Verrucomicrobium spinosum DSM 4136 = JCM 18804: one gene and its partner. The protein of the gene in region 1 interacts with the protein of each later gene in a pairwise test. Links are inferred from orthologs where the notes say so. Each region holds a gene or a part of one and is shown on either strand. Other genes may lie near its edges.

The links.
Region 2: the proteins of rplI (region 1) and lon interact in binary tests that used the Escherichia coli proteins (3 or more experiments, as listed by UniProt). The link is inferred for Verrucomicrobium spinosum DSM 4136 = JCM 18804 from one-to-one orthologs.

Annotation. Positions count from the first base shown.
Region 1 is NZ_ABIZ01000001.1:5,201,378-5,204,385, reverse strand. What follows is about bases 306-2,993. They hold rplI (50S ribosomal protein L9), read right to left. Parts: upstream 2,053-2,993; coding sequence 1,558-2,052; downstream 306-1,557. Other genes in these bases: VSP_RS21190 (NUDIX domain-containing protein), read right to left, coding at 2,410-2,946; dnaB (replicative DNA helicase), read right to left, coding at 306-1,401. Outside these bases: more of dnaB, read right to left, coding at 1-305.
Region 2 is NZ_ABIZ01000001.1:5,780,907-5,784,281, reverse strand. What follows is about bases 137-3,191. They hold lon (endopeptidase La), read left to right. Parts: upstream 137-475; coding sequence 476-2,908; downstream 2,909-3,191. Other genes in these bases: guaA (glutamine-hydrolyzing GMP synthase), read left to right, coding at 3,157-3,191; VSP_RS39920 (Hsp20/alpha crystallin family protein), read left to right, coding at 137-403. Outside these bases: more of VSP_RS39920, read left to right, coding at 1-136; more of guaA, read left to right, coding at 3,192-3,375.

The DNA of each region.
Region 1 (3,008 bases):
GCCGTTACGGTTTTTGGCCATGATGAGGACGGCTTTGCCTTTTTTGGCTTCTTCTTCCTCCTCGGTGCCGACTTCGGTCTTGCTGCCGGCGTAATCGTCACGGGTGAGGAGGCCGACCATGTCGGCGTCCTGCTCGATGGAGCCGGATTCACGAAGGTCGCTCAACATGGGGCGGCCGCCTTTGCGCTGCTCCACGGCCCGGTTGAGCTGGGCGAGCACGATGATGGGCAGGTCCAGTTCCTTGGCCACGCCTTTGAGGCCGGCGGAGATTTCTGCGATTTCAATCTGCCGGTTCTCCTTGGCTCGCTTGGACCCGGAGGTCATGAGCTGGAGGTAGTCGATGGTGATCAGGCCGATGTTGTGCTGCTTCTTCAAGCGGCGGGCCTTGGCGCGGAACTCCATGATGTCCAGGCCGGGTGTTTCATCGATGAAGATCTCTGACTTTTGAAGCTGGCCACACGCGGTGGTGACGGCGCGCATCTGCTCACGGTTGAGCAGGCCGCTCTTGAGCTTGCTCATGTTCACGCCGGCGCGGCCGGCAATGAGGCGCTGGACCAGCACGGAGGCGCTCATTTCCAGGCTGAAGAAGGCCACGGGGCGCTGCAGTTCCACCGCCACATACTCGACGATGTTCATGCAGAATGAGGTCTTGCCCATGGAGGGACGGGCGGCGATGACGAAAAGCTCCCCGCCTTGCAAGCCGGTGCTGAGCTGGTCGAGCTTCCGGTAGCCGGTGGAGAGGCCGTTCATCTGGCCGGGGTTGAGCAGGAGGTGCTCAATGGTATCCACGGCCTCCATGATGTGCTGACGCAGGGGCTTGATGGTATCGCGCGACTCTGTGTCCTCACGGACGCTCAGCATGCGCTGCTCCACGCGGTCGAGCAAGAGGGGGACGTCCTCCTGGTACTCGTAGGCGTTTTGAATGCTCTCCGTGCAGGCGCTGATGATACGACGCAGCAGGTGCTTGTCGTGCAGGATGCCTTTGTAGTACTCGTAGTGCGCCGGGGTGGGGACGAAGGAGTAAAGATCCGCGAGAGTGGCGGGCCCGCCGATCTTGTCGATGAGGCCCTTGTCGATCAGGTAGTGCGACAGGGAGACGAGGTCGATCGGGCGACCGTCGTTGTTGAACTCTCGCAGCACCTCATAGATGAGGCGGTTGGCAGGGTGGTAGAAGGCTTCGACCGGGAGGGTCGTCAGCGCATCGTTGATGAGGTCCGTCGGGTTCTGCAGGAAGCAGGAGAGCACGCCTTTCTCCGCGTCATCGCTGAAGGGCATGGCGCGGTTGATGTCACTTAGGGGATCAACCTCTCCCTTCTTTTTGCCTTGGCCTCCTTTTTGCAGCGCCGGGGCATTGGCGGCTGCCGGGTCAAACGGGGTGACGTTGGAGGCGGGCTCTGGCATGGGGCGGGGACGATGCTAATCGAAAATCAATGGACGAGCGAGAAGGAAACGCTGTGAATTTATGTGAACAACACAGAGAAAAAGAGACCCCGCACAGATATCTGTGCGGGGTCCAAAAAACAGCAGGTAAACGGAGGCAGCTGGAAAAGCCCTCGCTTATTCCTCAGTCTCTTCAGCTTCGACTTCAGTGCCGTCAGCAGCGGTGACGGTGATCTTGAGGAAGCAGTTGACTTGAGCGTGAAGCTTGACGGGCACTTCGAAGGTGCCGGTGCTCTTGATGGGCTTCTCGAGCTCAATCTGGTGACGGTCGAGTTCCACTTTGGCAGCGCTCTCGGCAACGGCCTTCTGGATGTCGATGGTGGTGATGGAGCCGAAAGCCTTGCCAGCCTGGCCGGTTGCAAGCGTGAGCTTGAGCTTCAGGCGCTTGAGCTTGGTGGAGATCTTCTCAGCTTCTTCGATCTCTTTGGCCTCACGCTCCGCGCGGACCTTCTTGAGGGAGTCCAACTGGCGGAGGTTGCCCTTGTTGGCAGCATAGGCCTTGCCCTGCGGGATCAGGAAGTTGCGGGCGAATCCGCCTTTCACTTTCACAACGTCGCCCTCGGCACCGAGATTGGCGATTTTCTCCTTCAAAATGATATCAACGGTGGGCATACGATTGCTGGTTGGGTAGAGTGGGGCAGGGAGGATACCCAGCTAGGAAAGGCTGTCAAATGCTGGGTGAAGTTTTTGGGGGTTGACCGTTCCCAGGGGTTTGGTTGGAGGGGCATTCGTGCGACATGGAGGTGTTGATGGCGGTGGGGAGAAAGCGGATGCTACTGGCCTTCCCACCTGATCCTCCTCCTCGGAGGTACCCAGGGTTGACTCGCTTGAGGCTCGTCCAACCACTGGGCTGTGCTAAAAATCCCCTTCGGGGATCAACTTGTCGCCAGCGAAGGCGCGGTCATCCCAGGCGACGCTCAAGTCTTGTGTCTGGAGTCTTCCAGTCTTGTGTCTCCCCGCGCAGCGGGGCTACGGTTGACTCCCGAGCCAGAGGAGGCCCATGACGGACATGCCGTCCCGGATGGTGCCGTTGCGGGCCATCTCGATGGCTTCCTCCAGGGGGATTCTCTTTACGTCGATCTTCTCCGTATCCTCCGGGGCGGCCTCGGTGAAGGAGAGGCCGCGGGCGGTGTAGATGTAGGCGACCTCGTTGGTGGTGGAGTTGGAGAGCTGCATGCCGTCCAGGATGAGCTCGTAGCTCTGGGCGATGATGCCGGTTTCCTCCAGCAGTTCGCGTCTGGCGCAGTCGATCAATTCCTCATGGGCGGGGCAGCCGCCTTCCGGGATCTCCCACTCGTAGCTCTCGTGGCAGTAGCGGTACTGGCCGACGAGCCAGGTGTAGCCCTGCTCATCAATGGGGATGACACCGACGGCGCGATTCTTGAACTCGACCACACCATAAATGCCGGGGCCGCCGGAGGGATTGATCACCTGGTCCTCACGAATGCGGATCCAGGGATTGTGATACACCTCGCGGGTGGACAGGGTGGTCCAGGGATTCTCCATGCAGTCGGGTTGGGAAAGGCTGCCGGAGGCGGGACCACCCTGGGAAAAGGGTGGGCGGACTT
Region 2 (3,375 bases), 580 kb from region 1 along the record:
GCCACGTGGCATTCGCCTCACGCACATTGTCACCAGGGCGGACAAGCTGGTTTCGGAGCTGGAAAAGCTCCGGCACAGCGCTTTCCGGCCTCCAGCAGCCGTTTGGCGTCCGTCGGTCAATGTTTACGAGCATCCTTCCAAATTCGAGGTCTGCGTGGATCTGGCCGGCGTAAACAAAGACGAGATCCTCGTTGAGTTGACGGATCGGCGTCTCGTGTTCCGCGGACAGCGGAGCGCTCCAGAGGCGCGTTGTGGGCATCCTCCGTGCGGACGCATCCTCATCATGGAGATCACCGATGGCAGCTTCGAGCGCACCATTGATTTTCCGGTAGATCTGAATGTGCCTGATGCGGATGCCCGACAGGAGAATGGGTGGCTCTGGATCTCCCTTCCCAAGGCCTGATCTCCTGGCAAGCATTCCCACGATTCAACAAAACCACCCCCCGTTGTGAACGCATCTTTCCCCCTACTTTCCATGCAAACTGAGACTCGCTCCCCTGACGATTCTCCTCCCCAAGCTCCAGTCGCCCCGGTTTTGGATGTGGCTGGTGCCGCTGAGGGCTCGACCCGAGCAGGAGATCCTCCCGCCAGCCATCTTACTCTGCCTGTGTTGCCACTGCGGAACACCATTGTGTTCCCCGGGACTGTCGTGCCACTCAATGTGAACCGGGCAGGCAGTCTGCGCTTGCTGGAAGAAAGTCTTCCGCAGGGCAAGATGCTGGCTCTGGTAATGCAGAAAGATCCGGCCAATGATGAACCTGGACCGGCGGATCTGCACGAATATGGCACGGTGGCCAAGGTCATCAGCATGATGCGCCAGACCCAGAACGGGGTGGTCATTCTTGTGCACGGTGAGGATCGCATCCGGGTGCAAAATCCGGTGCAAATGGAGCCTTTTCTGCGTGCTGAAGTGGAGGTGCTGGCGAGTGTGCTGCCGCCAGCCGACGACAACACCGCCGCGGCGATGGCAAACTTGCGCGAGTCGGCCGTGAAACTTCTGAAGTTGCGTCCAGATGCCTCTGAGGAAGCTGTCAACGCCGTAAACGGCATCCATGACACGGCTACGCTTACAGACTTTCTTGCCTCGAACCTGGGGCTGGAGGTGGCGGAACAACAAGCCCTGCTGGAGGAGCGCGATGTGCTGCTCCGCATTGCCCGGCTCCAGGCACATTTGTACAACCAACTGCACATTGCCGAGCTGCAAAGCAAGCTGCGCCAGGACGTGCAGAGCGAGTTCTCTGAGGCCCAGAAGCGGGCTTACCTGCGTGAGCAGGTGCGCGCCATCCAAAAGGAACTGGGGGAGGACGGTGGCACGGAGGAACAGGTGGAAGACCTGCGCCGGCGACTGGACGAGGCTGGGCTGCCTGTGAAGGCGCAGGCGCAGGCCAGGAAGGAACTGAAGAAGCTCGAGATCACCCCGACGGCCAGCCCGGACCATTCCGTCACACTCAACTATCTGGAGACTCTGGCGGACCTGCCCTGGCGGAAGCAGGATGAGGAACACGTGGATCTGAAGATGGCCCAGGAGATCCTGGACCGCGACCATTACGGCCTGGAAAAGATCAAGCGCCGGCTCATCGAGTACCTGGCTGTGCGCAAGCTCAACCCAGCCGGGCATGGGCCGATCCTTTGTTTCCTAGGTCCTCCAGGCGTGGGCAAGACGAGCCTGGGGCAGTCCATCGCTGACTCGCTCGGTCGCAAGTTTGCCCGGATCAGTCTGGGCGGCATCCGGGATGAGTCGGAGATTCGTGGGCATCGGCGCACCTACATCGGTTCCATGCCTGGACGGCTTATTCAGGAACTGCGCCGGTTGGGTACTCGCAATCCCGTGATCATGCTTGATGAACTGGACAAGATGGGCGCGGATTTTCGGGGTGATCCCGCCAGCGCGTTGCTTGAGGTGCTGGACCCACGCCAGAACCATGAGTTCGTGGATCGCTATGTGGATCTGCCCTTTGATTTGTCACAAGTGATGTTCATCGCCACCTGCAACACGCTGGACACGGTTCCTGCGCCATTGCGGGATCGTATGGAGATTGTGCAGTTGCCGGGCTATACTGAACGGGAAAAGCTCGCGATTGGTCGCAACTATCTCGTGCGTCGCCAGGTGGAGGAACACGGGCTCAAACCGGAACAATGTCCCTGGGCGGATGAGGCTATCGCCACCGTGATCGAAGACTACACCCGCGAGGCAGGGGTGCGCAATCTGGAGCGTCAGATTGCCTCCGTGGTGCGCCATGTGGCTGCCCGGGTGGCCAAGGAGGAAACGGAACGCGTGGAGGTGACTCCGGCCGTGGTGGTAGAGGCGCTGGGGGCGGCACAATTTGGCCGGGAAAGCAGGCTGCAAAGCAGTGCCCCTGGAGTGGTGACGGGCCTTGCGTACACTTCAGTGGGAGGGGAGATCCTCCACATCGAGGCTCTGCGTTATCCTGGCAAGGGAGGTTTCATCCTCACCGGGCAACTGGGCGATGTGATGAAGGAATCCGTGCGGGCGGCCCTGAGCCTCGTTCGCAGCCGGGCAGGGGCGTTGGGAATCGATCCCAAGGAGTTTGAGGAAACGGAGGTGCACGTGCACGTCCCTGCTGGAGCGGTTCCCAAAGACGGCCCTTCCGCTGGTATCGCCATGTTCACCGCCCTGGCCTCCCTCTACACAGGGCGTCCCGTCAGCAAGGACGTGGCCATGACGGGTGAGGTGACGCTGCGGGGGCTGGTGTTGCCGATAGGTGGGTTGAAGGAGAAATCCATCGCCGCGCTCCGGGCGGGGATCAAAACGATCCTCATTCCCAAGCTCAATGAGAAAGACATTCCCGAGCTCCCTGCAGAGGTCCGGGAGACCGTACGCATCATCCCTGTGGAGACGGTGGACGAGGTATTGCGGGAGGCCCTGGTCCACGAGCAGGCCCGGTGAGCTCCCATCGGTGCAAGGTCCGGCGGCTTGTGCTTCAAGCGCAACCGCCGGACCTCCCGATGCATGTGGTGTGATCGGAGTTCCCCAACAGTCAGGCCACAGTGCCGCCGCAGGAAGCTGCCCATGACCGGGGCGTCCCTCCCGGCCGAACGCCATACTGGAGCTGACCTGCTAATGCAGTTTGCCGTTCTTCCCCCTTTGACATCCCGCCATTCTGCGCGAATGACTACCGCCTTCCATTCAAAATTATGATGACCGAAGGCGAAGTAGCAGTGTTGGACTATGGCTCACAGTATAGCCAGCTCATTGTGCGGCGAGTCCGCGAACTGGGTTTTGTGTCCCACCTGTATGCGCCTTCGCAGCTGAAGGAACTGAACAAACCGGGTGCTGTGATCCTTAGCGGGGGCCCCCGCAGCACCTCAGAGGTCGATGCCCCGGATGTGGATTTCGATGCCTTGCGTGCCTTG